3 regions of the Streptomyces sp. NBC_01384 genome follow, and region 2 is predicted to be linked to each of the others. Evidence: riboswitches for the same ligand, from Rfam matches in the RefSeq annotation. Region 2 holds a riboswitch; each other region holds the start of a gene.
The links. A riboswitch is a leader RNA that binds a small molecule or an ion and turns the genes downstream of it on or off. The one in region 2 is predicted to bind cyclic di-AMP.
Positions count from the first base shown of each region.

Region 1: linked by a shared signal. The riboswitch ahead of OG747_RS26805 (transglycosylase family protein) and the one ahead of OG747_RS18235 (transglycosylase SLT domain-containing protein) in region 2 are both predicted to bind cyclic di-AMP.
Region 3: linked by a shared signal. The riboswitch ahead of OG747_RS05245 (C40 family peptidase) and the one ahead of OG747_RS18235 (transglycosylase SLT domain-containing protein) in region 2 are both predicted to bind cyclic di-AMP.

Region 1 covers NZ_CP109559.1:5,802,173-5,807,834, reverse strand. The annotation lists gene OG747_RS26820 (DUF501 domain-containing protein) at 1-134, opposite strand, end outside; gene OG747_RS26815 (septum formation initiator family protein) at 213-689, opposite strand; gene eno (phosphopyruvate hydratase) at 842-2,137, opposite strand; gene OG747_RS26805 (transglycosylase family protein) at 2,435-3,148, opposite strand; cyclic di-AMP (ydaO/yuaA leader) riboswitch at 3,153-3,315, opposite strand; gene OG747_RS26800 (hypothetical protein) at 3,498-3,692, opposite strand; gene OG747_RS26795 (hypothetical protein) at 3,880-4,377, shown strand; partial or broken gene OG747_RS26790 (transglycosylase family protein) at 4,287-4,574, opposite strand; gene OG747_RS26785 (cytochrome P450) at 4,979-5,662, shown strand, end outside.
Region 2 covers NZ_CP109559.1:4,010,425-4,016,086, reverse strand. The annotation lists gene OG747_RS18250 (ATP-grasp domain-containing protein) at 1-525, shown strand, start outside; gene OG747_RS18245 (FAD-dependent oxidoreductase) at 554-1,756, shown strand; gene OG747_RS18240 (HAD family hydrolase) at 2,061-2,918, shown strand; gene OG747_RS18235 (transglycosylase SLT domain-containing protein) at 2,902-3,621, opposite strand; cyclic di-AMP (ydaO/yuaA leader) riboswitch at 3,626-3,786, opposite strand; gene OG747_RS18230 (hypothetical protein) at 4,060-4,383, opposite strand; gene OG747_RS18225 (CocE/NonD family hydrolase) at 4,367-5,662, opposite strand, start outside.
Region 3 covers NZ_CP109559.1:1,203,509-1,209,170, forward strand. The annotation lists gene OG747_RS05230 (hypothetical protein) at 1-101, shown strand, start outside; gene OG747_RS05235 (ATP-dependent Clp protease proteolytic subunit) at 169-825, shown strand; gene OG747_RS05240 (hypothetical protein) at 833-1,138, shown strand; cyclic di-AMP (ydaO/yuaA leader) riboswitch at 1,532-1,718, shown strand; gene OG747_RS05245 (C40 family peptidase) at 1,722-2,195, shown strand; partial or broken gene OG747_RS05250 (LysE family translocator) at 2,469-2,597, opposite strand; gene OG747_RS05255 (ATP-binding protein) at 2,899-3,357, opposite strand; gene OG747_RS05260 (helix-turn-helix domain-containing protein) at 3,570-4,427, shown strand; gene OG747_RS05265 (DUF397 domain-containing protein) at 4,440-4,664, shown strand; gene OG747_RS05270 (8-amino-7-oxononanoate synthase) at 4,737-5,662, opposite strand, start outside.

The DNA.
Region 1 (5,662 bases), 1.8 Mb from region 2:
TCGGGCTGACCGCAGGGACAGCGGTGCGCGATCGCACGCAGCCCGCGCGGCGGCCGGCCGAGCTGTTGCTTGAATGCCTCGACGTCCGCGTCGGTCGGCTCGGTGCGCGGGGTGGGCGGCGGGGGCGTTTCCATGCCTGTGCTCAAGTCTCTTTCTTCATCAATTCACCGGTTCACCAGTTCGTCGGTTCACCAGTTCACCGGTTCGTCGGGTCAGCGGTCGGAGCGGTCCGACTTGTCGACGCCGTCCCAGACATTGGCGTACCAGGGGCGGGCTGCCACCCCCGGGTTCGTACGCGACTGCTTCGCCGCGGTCGGGTCGATCACGACGTATCCGGTCTCGCCCGGCATCACATAGTGCAGCCGTTCCCGGATCTGCTGCTTCGCGTACGCGTCGTCCTGCCAGCGCGCCTTCAGGTCACGCAGCTGTTCGACCCGCGCGCGGGCCTGCTCCCGCTGGCGCTCCAGATCGGCGATCTCGGCGCGCTGGGACACGTACTGCCTTATCGGGTAGGCCAGGGCCACGATCAAGGAACAGAGTACGAGAGCGAGGAGCGCGGCGCGGCCCGTCAGCCGCGAGCGGCGGGCCTGCCGCTTGGTCTGCGAGCGGTAGACCCGGGCCGCCGTCTGCTCGCCGAGCAGCCGCAGCCTGGTCGCGGTGGAGAACCGGTCCCTGTCCTTCCCGGCCATGAGTCCCGCCTCCCCAGTACTACGGTCCCGTCATGTGCGTACGTCCCCGCACACGGTACGGGACCGAGTACGGGGACGTACGTACGACTGGCTAAGGATGGGCCCTGCCGATGGCCATGGCTCGGCCCTGCCGAGGTCAGCCCTTGCTGTGCTTACTGGTTCGCAGAGCGAAACCGCGGGAACGCCGAGCGGCCCGCGTACACCGCGGCGTCGTCGAGGATCTCCTCGATGCGCAGCAGCTGGTTGTACTTGGCGACACGGTCCGAGCGGGCCGGGGCGCCGGTCTTGATCTGACCGCAGTTCACCGCGACGGCGAGGTCGGCGATGGTGACGTCCTCGGTCTCGCCGGAGCGGTGGGACATCATGCACTTGAAGCCGTTGCGCTGGGCCATCTCTACGGCGTCCAGGGTCTCGGTCAGCGAGCCGATCTGGTTCACCTTGACGAGCAGGGCGTTCGCGGAGCCCTCCTCGATGCCACGGGCCAGGCGCTCCGGGTTGGTGACGAAGAGGTCGTCGCCGACGATCTGGACCTTGTCGCCCAGCTTGTCGGTGATGACCTTCCAGCCGGCCCAGTCGTCCTCGTACAGCGGGTCCTCGATGGAGACCAGCGGGTACGCGGAGACGAGCTCCTCGTAGTACTCGGTCATCTCGGCGGCCGAGCGGGACTTGCCCTCGAACTCGTACTTGCCGTCCTTGTAGAACTCGGACGCGGCGACGTCGAGCGCGAGCGCGATCTGCTCGCCGGGGATGTAACCGGCCTGCTTGATGGCCTCGAGGATGAGGTCGAGCGCGGCACGGTTGGACTCCAGGTTCGGGGCGAAGCCGCCCTCGTCGCCCAGGCCGGTGGACAGACCCTTGGTCTTCAGCACCTTCTTGAGGGTGTGGTAGACCTCGGCGCCCCAGCGCAGGGCCTCGGAGAAGGACTCCGCGCCGATCGGGGCGATCATGAACTCCTGGATGTCCACGTTGGAGTCGGCGTGCGAGCCGCCGTTCAGGATGTTCATCATCGGAACGGGCAGCAGGTGCGCGTTCGGGCCGCCCAGGTAGCGGAAGAGCGGGAGGTCGGACGCCTCGGAAGCGGCGTGCGCGACGGCGAGCGAGACGCCGAGGATGGCGTTGGCGCCGAGGGAGCCCTTGTTGTCGGTGGCGTCCAGGTCGAACATCGCCTGGTCGATCAGGCGCTGCTCGGTGGCGTCGTAGCCGACGAGCTCCGGGCCGATCTGCTCGATGACGGCGAGGACGGCCTTCTCGACACCCTTGCCGCCGTAACGGTTGGGGTCACCGTCACGGAGCTCGATGGCCTCGAAGGCCCCCGTGGAGGCGCCGGACGGGACGGCGGCACGACCGGTGCTGCCGTCGTCGAGGCCGACCTCGACCTCGACCGTGGGGTTGCCTCGGGAGTCCAGGATTTCCCGGGCTACGACGACGTCGATGGACGGCACGAGCATCTCCTTCTGGGATGTGACGCGGGTAACGCGGAACCTGTGATGACTCCGCGACATGAGCCTAACCGCCCCGGGGGGATCGGCCAGCCGGTCGCCCACCCTTTGGGCAGAACTGAACGTACACATTGTTTCAGAACGGAACAAAAACGGAAACAAAAAACCCCGCTCCAGTGCGTACGGGGGAACACGCACCGGAGCGGGGGGCCCGTGGGGACGGGGGGTGGTCCTCATCGGTGTCTCCAGTGTGGAGACCCCTTCTATGAGGGACCTGTCATTCAGCTGGGGCGAAGCTGCCGATCATCAGCCGAGGTGCAGCTGCTGACCCGGGTAGATGAAGTCCGCGTCGTCGATGATGTCCTTGTTCAGCTTGAACAGCTGCTGCCAGCCACCCTTGACCTTCTTCTTCTCGGCGATCGAGCCGAGGGTGTCGCCCTTGACGACCTTGTACGCGCCGTCGCCCTTCTTGACCTTCTTGCCGGTCGGGGTGGACACGGTCTTCTCGACGGCCGGGCGGGTCGCCGAACGGGAGGCCGCGGTGTCCGCCGACCGGGTGGTACCGGCGCTCGCCGAGCTGGAAGAGCCCGAAGAGGTGGAGGGGGTGGACGGGCTGGACGGGGTGCCGCTCGCACCACCGGTGTACGCGGCGCTCGACAGACCCGTGCCGCAGGTCGGCCAGGCGCCCTTGCCCTGCGCGGCGAGGACCTTCTCGCCGATGGTGATCTGCTCGGACTTGGAGGCCTGGTCGGCGGTGGAGGAGTACGCGGTGCCGCCGTACGCGGCCCAGGTGGAGGCCGAGAACTGCAGACCGCCGTAGTAGCCGTTACCGGTGTTGATGGACCAGTTGCCGCCGGACTCGCACTGGGCGACGGTGTCCCACTCGGAGGTGGTGGCGGCGGAGGCGCTGCCGGCCGCCATCAGCGGGGCGGCGATGGCGATGCCGGTGACACCGGCGAGCGTGGCGATACGGGTGGCCTTGTTCGGACGGCGGTGCTTGCCCTTGCTGGAAAGCAGCATGGAGTGATCCCCTCACCGACGCCTGCGAGGTGAGCTGTCGGGTTCGGGCGGGTGAGTGCCCGGCCGTGCGCTCTGGGCGCACGGCTTCACCCCAAGCCGCTCCGGTCAACTACCGGGCGCGGCGCTTACCTTGGGTCCCCCGCTCCTGCCTACGGCGCTGACGCGTCGACTGTTCCCGTGCGGCCGTTGGCAGGATTCGGCGTTGCGACCGTCGGGGCCCGCTGTGGCGAGCGGTGATGACCGTAAGCAGTCGATCCGGTGAATTCCAAAGACGATCAGGGCCTTTGAGATCCATATCTCACTCGCGCCAAACCGGACATTCCACGACGAACCATGACGTGAACTGCCCCTACTTTTCGCCCGATTGAGCACCAACTGCAAGGCTCTGACCGGGAAGGATGAGGTTCGGGTCGACGCCGACGGTCTTCTTGTTCGTGTCGTACAACTCGGTCCATCCGCCTTCGAGATCAAGGGCGTCGGCGATGGTGCAGAGGCTGTCTCCGATACGAACGACGTACAAACCGTCGATGACCTCACGGGACACACCGGAGTCGCGGGAGGCATGCCGGCCGGAGGCGTCGTCGGTACGACCGTCCAGCAGACTGTCGGTCGCACTCTCGTCGGCGCTGCCGCCGCGGTGACGTCCGGCGCCGGTCGTCGCACCCTCGGACGTAGTCGAAGAGTCATCGTTCTGCCCGGAGTTGTCCGAGTCGCTGCTCTTCGTCCCATCCGTGGCCGAGCTGTCGGTTCCCTGGGTGTCGCCGGTCGCGGCCTTCGTCGTGCTCTCGGTCGCATTCGGGGATGAAACGGACGAAGGCGAGTCAGATGAAGACGAATCGGATGACGGCGAACCGGACGGCGACGCGTCGCCTGATGAACCGGACGAACCAGATGAACCAGACGAAGTGGACGAACCCTTCGAACTCGATGATTTCGTCGAGTTCGTCGAGTTCGTCGAGTTCGTGGAGCTGGACGAGCTGAACGAGCTCGACGCATCGGGTGTGCTCGACGAGTCGTTCGCCACGCCCGTGTCGACCGCGACGTCACCGGATTTCTTGCTGAGTCCGGAGAGCGGTCCGCAGGTGGGCCAGGCGACGAGACCCCGGCCGTCGAGCACCTTCTCGGCGATGGCTATCTGCTGCGAGCGGCTGGCCTCGTCGGCGCTCGGCGCGTACTTGAGGCCGCCGTACTTCTCCCAGTCGGCCTGGCTCATTTGGAGCCCGCCGTAGTACCCGTTGCCGCTGTCGGCGCTCCACTGGCCGGCGCTCTCGCACTCCGCGACCCGGTCCCAGGTGGTGCCGTCGGCCGCGTGCGCGCTCGCGGCACCGAGCAACGGGATCGCGATCGCCGATCCGGTCACTCCTGCCGCGACGATGAGGGCCGGGGCCTGACGGGGGCGACGATGGCGGCCGTTCCCGGAGAGCATGCGGAAGCCTTTCGCGTGACAGCAGGTGACTACGCGGCGGATGAGCCGCGTTGACGAGTGAACGTATCCGCACCCGATCACTTGTCACAAGTCGATGCAGCGCAGATCACGTGAAGATCACAGAGTTGATGATGCGTCAGGTTTGCGACAGCCCCCGGCACGGCTCCGACGCACCTCCGGCCTGCCTCCGACACGCGCGGTCGACCCTGGGGGACGAGGACGCGGTTGAAGCGCTTTTGGTGTGCGTCAGCGACGAGACGGTCCATCTCGGGTCGGCTCTCCATGGCCCCGGACACGGCTTCGTCCACGTAGGACTCATAGACGGTGACTTCCGGATGTTGGTCAAGCCATCCGTCGGAGTCCTCGCCCACGCAACGCAACGTGACTCCCGGTACCGTCACCCCGTGAACGCCCCACATTTCGAACCTGAACTCTTCACCTGGGAGTTCGCCGCCGACCCCTACCCTGCCTACGCATCGCTCCGCGAGCATTCACCCGTGCACCGCACCACACTTCCCAGCGGTGTCGAGGCGTGGCTTGTGACTCGGTACACGGACGCCAAACAGGCGCTCGCCGACCAGCGGCTCTCCAAGAATCCCGTGCACCATTCCGACGACGCCCGCGGCAAGAGCAAGACGGGCATCCCCGGCGAGCGCAGCGCCAACCTCATGACCCACCTGCTCAACATCGACCCGCCGGACCACACGCGGCTCCGGCGGCTCGTCTCCAAGGCGTTCACCCCCCGTCGCGTCGCCGAGTTCGCCCCCCGCGTCCAAGAGTTGACCGACCGCCTCATCGACCAGTTCGCGCAGACCGGAAGTGCCGACCTCATCCACGAGTTCGCGTTCCCCCTCCCCATCTACACCATCTGCGACCTGCTCGGTGTCCCCAGCGAGGACCAGGACGACTTCCGGGACTGGGCGGGGATGATGATCCGGCACGGTGGAGGGCCGAGAGGCGGTGTCGCCCGGTCGGTCAAGAAGATGCGCGCCTATCTCGCGGAGCTGATCCACCGCAAGCGGGAGGCTCTCCCGGATAACCCCGGCCCCGGCGAAGACCTCATCTCCGGGCTCATCCGCGCCTCCGAC
Region 2 (5,662 bases):
TCCTGGCCGCCGCACGCGGGAATGACGGCGAATGCGTATGTCGTCGACAATCCGGAACTCGCGGACCTCGCCGCGCGTTTTATCAAACAGATCGGCTTCAGCGGCGTCATCGACCTCGACCTGCGCTTCGACCGCCGCGACGGACAGTACAAGCTCCTCGACTTCAACCCCCGGATGGGCGCGCAGTTCCGACTCTTCGAGAATGAGTCGGGGATTGACGTCGTCCGAGCCATGCATCTGGATCTGACCGGGCGCGCCGTTCCCGAGGGGGAACAGCGGGCCGGTCGCCGTTACATCGTCGAGAACATCGACCTGCCGGCCCTGCTCGCCTACCGGCGCAGCGGTTATACGACCCCGCACGCGCCGACTCGTGCGAGCGGCACCGAGCTGGCCTGGCTTGCGGGTGACGACCTGCGGCCTCTCTTTACGATGCTCGCACGCTTCGTGCGGCCGGGCGCGAAGCACCTGTATCAGCTGTGGCGGACCAACCGCCGTGGCAGCAGCACCAGTACGACCACGAAGTGACGGAAAAACGTCCTGGGGAGGGGACTTCGTGAATCATCCGGTAGCAGTCATCGGTGCCGGGCCATTCGGCCTGTCCACCGCCGCTCATCTGCGGGCGCGGGGCATTCCGGTGCGCGTGTTCGGCGAGCCCATGGTGAGCTGGCGCGACCACATGCCCGAGGGGATGCTGCTCAAGTCGACCCCGGCCGCATCCAGTATCGACGCCCCGCAGCGTGGACACACGATCCTCGACTACTGCAACGCGGCGGGGATCCGTCGGCTCGTCACGGACGAGGACATCATCCCGGTCGAGACGTTCATCGCGTACGGCGAGTGGTTCCAGCAGAAGTTGGTGCCCGAGCTGGAGCGGGTGCGGGTGGTGTCCGTCGACCGACGGGGCGGCGAGGGTTTCGAACTCAAGCTGGACTCCGGTGAGTCGTTCACGGCACGGGCGGTCGTCGTGGCCACCGGGCTGTACGGGCTCGCCCATCTGCCGCCCGAGCTCGGCGGCGCCGCGGCGGACGGGCCCACACCCACCGGCCCTGTCTCGCACAGTTCCCAGCACCACGACCTCAGCCGGTTCTCCGGCAAGGAGCTGATCATCGTCGGCGCGGGCCAGTCAGCCCTGGAGACGGCGGCGCTCGCGGCGGAGGCGGGCGCGCGGGTGCGGGTGGTGTCCCGGGGCCGCGGCAAGGTCGCCTTCGGCGCGCCGCCCTGGGAGCAGCCGAAGCTGCGCCCGGAGTCGCCCTTCGGGCGTGCCTGGTCGCTGTGGGCGCTCAGTTACTACCCCCACCCCTACCGCTATCTGCCCGCCGAGGCCCGGCACTACCTGGTCCGCCGGGTACTCGGTCCCCTCGGCGCCTGGTGGCTCCGCGACCGCTTCGAGGGCAAGGTCGAGGTCAGCGAGGTCTCCGGGATTGTCGGCGCCGGTGTTTCCGGCGGACGCCCCGTCCTCTCCGTCCAGACCCTGGGCGGCCGGGCCGAGGAGCTCTCCGCCGACCATGTCATCGCGGCGACCGGCTATCGCGTCGACATCGCCGCGATGGACTTCCTCGGACACGAGTTGCGTACGGAGCTCGCGGTGAGCCGCGGTACCCCGAAGCTCGGTGCCGGGTATCGGTCCTCCGTGCCCGGGCTGTACTTCACGGGGTTGCCGGCGGCGGCTTCGTACGGGCCGGTGATGCGGTTCGTGTGCGGTACGGAGTTCGCTTCGCCGCGGCTGGCCAAACACTTGGCGGGCGCGCACGGGTGAGGTGGCCGGGGTCCGTACGGCCGAGGGGGCGGTGGCTTGTGGGCCACGCCCCCGGGCCGGGGGCAACCCATCGCTCCAGAGCATGAGTTGGGGTTCGGCGGTCACATCCGGCGGTGCCGCGTCATCCTCTGGAGTGACATTCCGCTCGGAGTTTTTTCGTACCGCCCACTTCGGTGCGTGGGGGCGGAACCGGACGTTGTACGCCTGGAACGCCCCGTACGGTGGGCTGTGTTGCTGACGGGATACCGGACGTCGTCCGGTTCACGCCGGGCCGATGAGTCGTTCGATCCGTATTCTTCGGATCATGGCCGCTCCGACTGCATATTCACTCATCGCCACTGACTTGGACGGAACGCTGCTCCGCGGCGACGACACACTCTCCGACCGGTCCCGGGCCGCGCTGGAGAGGGTGGCCGAGGCGGGCGCCCGGCATTTGGTGGTGACGGGGCGCCCGGCGCCGAGAGTACGACCGCTGCTCGACGAACTCGGCGGTGTGGGGCTGGCGGTGTGCGGCCAGGGGGCGCAGTTGTACGACCCGGCGGAGGACCGCCTGCTGTGGTCGGTGACCCTGGACAGGGAGCTCGCGGAGACGGCGCTCGGCAAGATCGAGGCGGAGGTCGGGCTGCTCTACGCGGCCGTGGACCAGGACGGCGTGGACGGGCTGACGCTCATCGAGCCGGGGTATGTGATGCCGCATCCCACGCTTCCGGCGGTACGGGTGCGCCGCCGCGACGACCTCTGGACGGAGCCGATCAGCAAGGTGTTGCTCCGTCACCCGTCATTGTCCGATGACGAGTTGGCGGCGGCGGCCCGTGGAGTGGTGGGCTCCCTGGCCACGGTCACCATGTCGGGGCCCGGCACCGTCGAACTCCAGCCATGCGGCGTGACCAAGGCGACCGGCCTGGCCCTCGCCGCCGCTCACCTCGGCCTGACCCCCGCCGAGACCATTGCCTTCGGTGACATGCCCAACGACATCCCCATGTTCGACTGGGCCGCCCACGGGGTCGCCATGGCCAACGCCCATCCGGAACTGAAGGCGGTGGCCGACGAGGTGACCCTGTCGAACGAGGACGACGGGATCGCGGTGGTACTGGAGCGGTTGTTCCCCATCGACCTCGGCGGCCCCGTCGGCTCTGTCAGCTCTGTCAGTAGGGCCCGTTGACGTTGTCGATCGAGCCGTAGACCTTCGCCGCGTAGTTGCAGGCGGCGGTGATGTTCGCGACCGGGTCGTAGGGGCTCATCGAAGTGCCCGCCACGTGGTAGGCCTTGAACGTCGGGTCGATGACCTGGAGGAGGCCCTTGGAAGGGATGCCCTTCGCGGCGTTGGAGTCCCAGTTGTTGATCGCGAGGGGGTTGCCGGAGGACTCGCGCATGACGTTGCGGTAGATGCCGTTGTAGGTTCCCGGAATCCGGTTGCGGGCCATGATGTCCAGCGACTGCTTGATCCAGCCGTCGAGGTTGTTCGTGTACTTCTTCGGGGAGGCGGCGGTGGACTTGGCGGTCACCTTTTTCGCCTTTGTCGTATTGGCGGTGCTTTTGACGGTTCTCGTGCCCACGGTCAGTGTGAGGCCCGGGGGGAGCACCGTCGGGTCGGGACCGATGACCGCGCGGTTGGCCTGGTACAGCTTCTGCCAGCCGCCGCTTGAGGGGTACTTCTGCGCGATCGTGGCCAGGGTGTCGCCCGCGACCACCTTGTACGTGATGAGCTGGACGTCAGTGGTGGTCGCGGTGACGGTGGCGGCCTGGGCGCAGGTCGCGCCCAGGATCGGGAGGGCGAGCGCGACTCCACCCATTCCCGCGGCGAGGATGCCGCGGGCGAGGAAAGTGCGGGTCTTCGGGCAGCGGCCATTACCACGTGCGGCCATGACGGATTCCTCTCCGGCGCCTGCGAGGTGAGCTGTCGGGTTCGGGCGGGAGCTGCCCGGCCGCACGATATGTGCGACTTCACCCCTAGCCGTTCCGGTGTCCGGATCGGCGGCTTACCTGGGTCCCCCGCTCCTGCCGCGCGTGTGTGTGGGTGGGGTGGAATTTTCCGGGCGGCGGCAGGATTGGGCGGTCCGTCCGGATTGACGTGAACGTATGCGAGAGCACATGTCGGGAACAAGTCCTGATTTCCCGGTGTTGATCGCTTTCACCTGGGTTTAGTGAGGGGTGAATTGCCCGATTATTCCGGAACGTGACGCTCAACTTGCCTTATGCAAAGGGAGAGTCATTGGGCGGGGGTGGGGGATGTTCCCTGTTTGCGCGTGACCCAACTCACGCGACCAAGCGTGCGTAAAGCGACAATGGCGGCAACTCGGGCATTAAGGTGCGAGCGTCCAGGCGGCCGAGTCTTCGGGCGGGGCCGGGCGCACCTCCCACACGGACAGGTCCGTGTCGGGGTCGTCGTCGGGGAGCCGGCCCGCGTTGGGCTTGAAGTAGAGGCCGTAGGCCCAGTATCCGGGGAGTTCGTGGCACATCAGGTCGGGGTGGGGGCTGAACTCATGCCCCGCGTAAGTCCTGTTGATCCTCGCCACCGCTTCGGCCCGTGAGATCCCGAAGCGCGTGACCATCTCGTCGGCCATCTCGCGGAAGTACGCGAGCATCCCCTCGTCCAGGGCCATGAGGAATTCACCGGTCCGCGCCATGCTCCTCAGGGTTGCCCATGGCACTGCCAGGACTCCAGCCCGCCGTGCGCGGGATTCTCTTCTCCCACGTCCGGTGGAAGACCACCTCGTGGCCGTCCTTGCAGATCAGTTCGTTGGAGGTGATGAACTCGCGTGCGTCGCAGGTGATTTCGGAGCGGGTCTCGACCCTCGCGTCCCAGGACAGATCCGGGCGGTGCAGACGGATCGACCACGTCGAGCGGGCGCGGGCCGAGAGGGGGTCCGACTCGACGATCGCGTACGTGTCCAGCGCGTCCTGGGTGTATTCGAGGCCGTCCGGGTGGATGAGGGTGCCGCCGTGGCGGGGGGCCACCTCCAGGCGCCATTCACCTTTTGCCACGTCACGTACGACCAGGCGTTCGGGGCGGAGTTCGTCGAGAGTGGCCGGGACGGCCACCCCGAGGGGTTCGGACTGTTCAGGCTCCCCGAAGGCGATCTCGGGGTCCGACTCCCGCGCCCGTACCGGGAGTTCGAGAGAACTGCCCGCCGGGTCCAGGGTGAAGCCCGCCTCCGAGCCCGGCTGGGGCCAGATCCACGGCCAGTACGCCGAGGAGAGGGAGAGGCGGATGCGGTGACCGGGCGGGAAGGCGTAGCCAATGGCGGTCAGGTCGAAAACCACGTCCTCCGTAGAGCCCGGTTTCCAGGAGACCGCCTGATCGGGGCCGTAGCGCGCTGACAGGTCCAGGGCACCCCGGGTGACCAGGGTCGAGGAACCGTCGGGCGCCACGTCGCACACCCGGGCGATCACCTGGCCCCAGGGGGAGTGGGACGTCAGACGCAGGCGGACCCTCGGGCGGCCCAGGATCCAGGTCTCCCCAGGGACCTCGAACTCGAAGCAGGCCGACCTCGCGTCCTCCTCCCGCTGGTTCGGCGGCAGGTCCCCGTCGTTGCCGGCGGGACGGAAGCGGCCCGCGTCCACGCCGGTGTGCTGGGGGGAGCGCACCAGTACGGGTGCACCCCGGAGCACGTACGCGATCGGGGTCACGGAGGGGGAGGGCCAGACGGCGTCGCCCACCCAGCGGCCGGGGAGGGACGGGTACGTCGTGGCCGGGGGGCGCGCGTCCATGACGTACGAGCGCAGGAGCGGGAGCGGGAGCGGCGTCGCGTCTGTGCCGGTTACGTTCGCGGCGGTCGAGTCTGTGCCGGTTGAGCCTGTGGCGGTCGCGTCTGCGTGGGTCGCGTACGCGTCGGGCGGGTTCGTGTCGGGCGCGTTCGTGTCGGTCACATCCGTGGTGGGTGGCTTGAGCCAGTGGTCCCACCA
Region 3 (5,662 bases), 2.8 Mb from region 2:
ACCCCCGCCCCGGCCCCGCTCACCTGAGTCACCCTCGCCGAATCCCCGCGGAGCAGCTCGCTCCGCGGGGATTTTCGCTGTCAGCCGAGCGACCCCCATGACCTTCTGTACGTCCTGTACATTTTTTACAGGAGCCCGTCAACGGTCCCCCAGTGGAAGGCGCGTGCCATGAATGAACCGTCCGCCCGCTACGTCCTGCCCGAGTTCACCGAGCGCACGAGTGCGGGGTACCGGACCCTGGATCCGTACTCGAAGCTGCTCGCCGAGCGGATCGTGTTCCTCGGGACGCCGATCGACGACACCTCGGCGAACGACGTGATGGCGCAGTTCATGCACCTCGAATACCTGGCACCGGACCAGGACATCTCGCTGTACATCAACTCCCCCGGGGGCTCGTTCAGCGCGATGACGGCGATCTACGACACGATGCAGTTCGTCAGCTGCGACGTGGAGACCACCTGTCTGGGGCAGGCCGCGTCGGCCGCCGCCGTGCTGCTGGCCGGCGGTGCGCCGGGCAAGAGGTTCGCGCTACCGGGGGCCCGGGTGCTGATCCACCAGCCGTCACTTCCCGAGCCGGTACAGGGGCAGGCGAGCGATCTGGCCCTCCAGGCCGAGGAGTTGATGCGCACTCGAGGGCTGCTGGAGGACATGCTCGTACGGCACACGGGGCAGAGTCCTGAACAAGTCGCCGCCGACATCGAGCGGGACAAGATCCTGGACGCGCAGGCCGCGTTGGCGTACGGACTGGTGGACGGGATCATCCCGAGCCGCAAGACCTCGCGCACCGCGCCCGGTGCGAGGAACGCCACACCCGACGCGAGGTGATCCGCCGATGGTGCCCGAACTGCCCCCGCTGCCCGCGCTGACGCGTGCCGAGGCCGAGTTGATCGACCGTTACCTCGACGTGGTCGACCTGCTCGGCCGCATCAACCCGGCCCGCCCCGGGGACACCTACCGCGGACTGCGCGCCGCCCAGGCGCTGGTCAGCAAGGCGACGGCGCTGCGCGACGCCCTCGCGCTGATGCACCAGCGGGGCGAGAGCGAGGTGCACGCCCCGACCCTGGCCCAGGCCCTGCGTGTCCTCGACGGCGAGCGACGCGCGGCCCGCGTCACGCTACCGCCCGGCTCCGACAGTTGACGCATCCACACCTCGCTCCCTCCCTCGGTCCCTCCCTGGGTCCGCCCCCGGGTCCATCCCGGGCCGCCGCACGCGCCGAGTCGGCGAAGCGTCCGGCCCGGGTTTCAAACGGACCAGATGGCGTACCCCCTGATGGAGTAGACACCGGTCCCTTCGGGGGCCCGCAAAGGTTGCGCAACGCGCGTAGCGCAGAGGCGGAATGAGGTGCTCCGGTGCTGGTACGGGCGTCGTCGGTGTCCCCAACGGCCCTCGAACAGAGGGGTGTCCACCCGAACGGGTGAGTGGTGAGTAACCCCACAAATCGCCGGTTCCGCTCGGATTTTCCGACTTCAATGCGTGAAGATCCCTTCCGACGACAAGCCCCCGCCACAACGGCGGGGCGGTCCGGGCGGACGCCGAGTCCTGCCGCTGCCCGGATGACCGGTCGACAGATGTGCATCGGCAGGAGTGGAGGACCCAGCACGACGGGCCGCCGGAGAGATCCGGGCGGTCCTTGGGGTGAAGCCGCAGTACGCGGCCGGGCTACTTCGCCAGTCCGAATCCGACAGGTCATCCTTCACAGGCGGCTGACGAAGGGTTGCGCATGACTGCGCTCAATCGTGTCCCGTCGCTGTGGACCCGGGCCGGTACGGCCTCGGCGCTCACCATCGCCGCCATGGGCGGCAGCCTCGTGGTCCCTGGCGTCGCGTCCGACGCCGAAGCGGCCACTCTGGCGACGAAGGCACTTCAGGTCGCGGCTTCCAAGAAGGGCTCCCCGTACCAGTACGGTGCCGCCGGGCCACGCCGTTTCGACTGCTCCGGGTTCACGCTGTACTCGTACAAGAAGGCGGGCAAGACGCTGCCTCGTACGGCCGCGGCGCAGTACAACAAGACGCACCACATCTCCGCCTCCAGCCGCAGAGCGGGAGACCTGGTGTTCTTCCACTCCGGCCGGAACGTGTACCACGTCGGCATCTACGCCGGGAAGGGAAAGATCTGGCACTCCCCGAAGACCGGGGAGGTCGTGAAGCTGCAGAAGATCTGGACGAAGAGCGTCTGGTACGGCCGGGTCAGCTGACCTGCCCGGGAGGGTGCCGGTAGTGGCGCCGGCACCCTCCCGGGACCCCGCCGCCCCTCGGGGCACGAGTGGTCTCGCCTCGGAGCGCGAGCAGCCTCGCTCGGGGGCGTCAGTCGTCCTCTCGCGAGGCGCGAGCCAACCTCGCCGGGGGGCCGTGCGCCCTCGGGTCTCCGCTGCCCGGCCAGGGGCTCCGCTGCCCGGCCAGGGGCTCCGCTGCCGGGCCAGGGGCGCGGGCGACCCCGCTCGGGGCCCCGAACCGGCCCCTGGGGCGCGCGCCACCCCGGCGACGGCCAGCGCCGTGTGCAGGAGCAGCCCGCCCGTGATCCCGAGCGCGCACACGACCCCGGCCCGGCGCGAGACCAGGGTGTTGCGTACGACGACGGTGAAGTCCGCGCCGGGCATGGTGGCCAGGACCGCGGCGACTCCGGTGGGGACGCGGCTGCTGGAACCGGGAGATCTGCGTCGTACGATCTCCGTCGTCCACCGGACCGACGACCGGCCCGCACCGGCGGCCGAGGCCTTCCGGGCCCTGCTGCGCGGCGCCTTCGGACGCGCGGCACAGCAGAGGCAGGAGCAGTAGAGCCAGGGCCCACTTGGGCAGGACCGGCTTGGCGAGGACCAGCAGGACAGGACCGGCAGGACAGAACTGGCGACAGGACCGGCAGGACAGGATCGGTGGAGAGCAGGCCAACTGAGCCGCTCCTTACGGCTCTTGTGGCCCCCCGGCCGTGACCGGGTGGGCCGACAGGGTCCAGGGCAGCTCGATGGAGACCGTCTTGCCCCCTTCCCGGGTGGGCCGGACCACGAGTCTGCCGCCGCACTCGGCGGTCAGCCAGCGGATGATCACCATGCCCCGCCCGTTGTCCTGCTGGACAGCGGCGGGCAAACGTTTCGGGAAGCGCGGATGGCTGTCGGTCACGCCGATGCGCAGGTGTTCGTCTCGGTCGAGCCGGACGGCCACCGTGAAGGTGGGCGACTGCCCGAAAGTGTGCTGGACGGCGTTGGTGGCTAGTTCTGACACGATCAGGCGTACGGTGTCCGCGACTTCGGCGTCGCTCGGCAGGCCCCATTCGGCCAGCACATCGGCGACGAATTTCCGGGCCGCGGAGACCGAGGCGGGATCGCTCGGCAGAGTGACGGATGCTTCCTGGTGATCTGCCATGGCGACGTCGTCCCTTTCCCACGGGACCGGAGTCCGACACGGAGCGGATGGTTCGAGTACGGTCCCGAACTGGTGCTTCGCGCCAGACTGCCATTACTGGGCCGGTCACGGGTGCGATCCACCGAGATATGCATATATCTGTCGCTCGATGCGGTGAACTCTGCGACGGCAGAGCGTATTTGGGCGGCTCGGAAGGAGTAAGGAGTACGGCCATGCAGCACGGTCCCGCGGTGCGCCGCCGCAAGCTCGGTGCCGAACTGCGCGCGCTGCGCGCCGGGGTGGGAATCACGAGTGGTGAGGCGGCCCGTCTCGTCGGCTGGCACCAGTCGAAGGTGAGTCGGATCGAGACGGGCATCAGTGGGGTGAAACCGGCCGACGTGGAGCGCCTGTTGGACGCGTACGCCGTCGCGGAGCCCGAATTACGGGAGCTCCTGGTCGGGTTGGCCGGCTCCGAGGGCAACGGGCGGCACCACTGGTGGCACGCCTACCGCGGGGTCCTTCCGCCGACCTACCGCGACTTCATCAGTCTGGAGTCCCAGGCCAGCGGCATGCGCACGCTGGAGACCACGGTGGTGCCGGGGCTGCTCCAAACGCCCGAGTACGCCCGCGAGGTGACCCGGGTCGCCGTCGGCGGACTCGAGGACGGCAAACTCGACGCGCTCGTCGAGGTGCGCCTCGCCCGGCAGGACGTACTGCGTTCGAATCCGCCGCTGGAACTGACCGCGGTCCTGGACGAGGCGGTGTTAAGACGTGAGGTCGGCGGGCCGGAGGTCATGGCACGGCAACTGGACCGGTTGAGAGAGGCCGCCGCCCTTCCTCAAGTGCGGCTTCAGGTCCTGCCGTTCGCCGCGGGGGCGCACATCGGCGTTACCGGGCCTTTCGTTATCTTCTCATTTCCGAACACAAGCGATCTGGATGTGGTTGTTCTCGACCACTTGACGAGTAGCCTCTACCTCGAACGGAAAGAAGACCTTCAGGCCTACACCGAGGCCTTCAACGCCCTTCAGTTCCACGCCCTTTCACCCGAGGACTCGTTGGACTACATCGCCGGGATAGGTGACGGCGCGTAAGGAGGCACCCCCATGACTGCATTGCCTCGGTACGTACCCTCCAGTACTTCACTCCGCGACCTGCGGTGGCTGCGCAGCAGCCGCAGTACGGGAATGAACAACTGCGTCGAGACGGCCCGACCCGGCCCAGGCCCCTGGGCCGGACTCGTCGCCGTGCGCGATTCCAAGAACAAGGCGGGCCCTGCCCTGCTCTTCACTCCTGCGAGCTGGGAGGGCTTCATCGCCGGACTGAGCTGACCCCCACCCAGTCACCCCGCATTCAGCCGTCCCTCACCCCATTCGCCCCCACCCAATTCATCCCTCGCCCGTTCACCGATTCCGGCTGATCACCTCCACGGCGTGCTCGATCTGCGCGTCGGTGAGGTCCGCGCGGGCGGTCAGCCGCAGCCGCGAGATGCCGTCCGGCACGGACGGGGGCCGGAAACAGCCGACGGCGAGTCCCGCCTCCCGGCAGTCCGCCGCCCATCGCACGGCCCGCTCGGGTGACGGCGCGCGCACGGAGACCACGGCGGCGTCCGGTCGTACGGCTTCCAGGCCCTCGGCCGTCAGCCGGGTGTGCAGCGCCGTCGCCACCTCACGGGCCCGGGCGGCGCGCTCCGGCTCGCGGCGCAGCAGCCTGAGCGCCGCGAGGGCCGCGCCCGCGGCCGCGGGCGCGAGCCCGGTGTCGAAAATGAAGGTGCGCGCCGCGTTGACCAGATGGTCGATGACCGGGGCGGGGCCGAGGACGGCGCCGCCCTGGCTGCCGAACGACTTGGAAAGCGTGGCGGTCACGACGACGTCCGGGGCGCCCGCCAGCCCCGCGGCGTGCGGCGCGCCTCGGCCGCCATCGCCCAGGACGCCGAGCCCGTGCGCGTCGTCGACGAGCAGCGCGGCTCCGTGCTCACGGCAGGCGGTCGCGAGTTCGGCCAGCGGGGCCGCGTCGCCGTCCACCGAGAAGACCGTGTCGGACACGGCGACGGCGGGACCCTCATGCGTGCCGAGCGCCTTGCGAACAGCGTCCGGGTCGGCGTGCGCCACGACCTGTGTCGTACCTCGGGCCAGTCGGCAGCCGTCGATGAGCGAGGCGTGGTTGCCCGCGTCCGAGACGACCAGCGAGCCGTGCGGCGCGAGCGTGGTCACGGCGGCGAGATTGGCCGCATAGCCGGAGGAGAGGACGAGCGCGGACTCGAAGCCGCAGAAGTCGGCGAGCTCCCGTTCGAGTTCGCCGTGCAGTTCGGTCGTGCCGGAGACCAGCC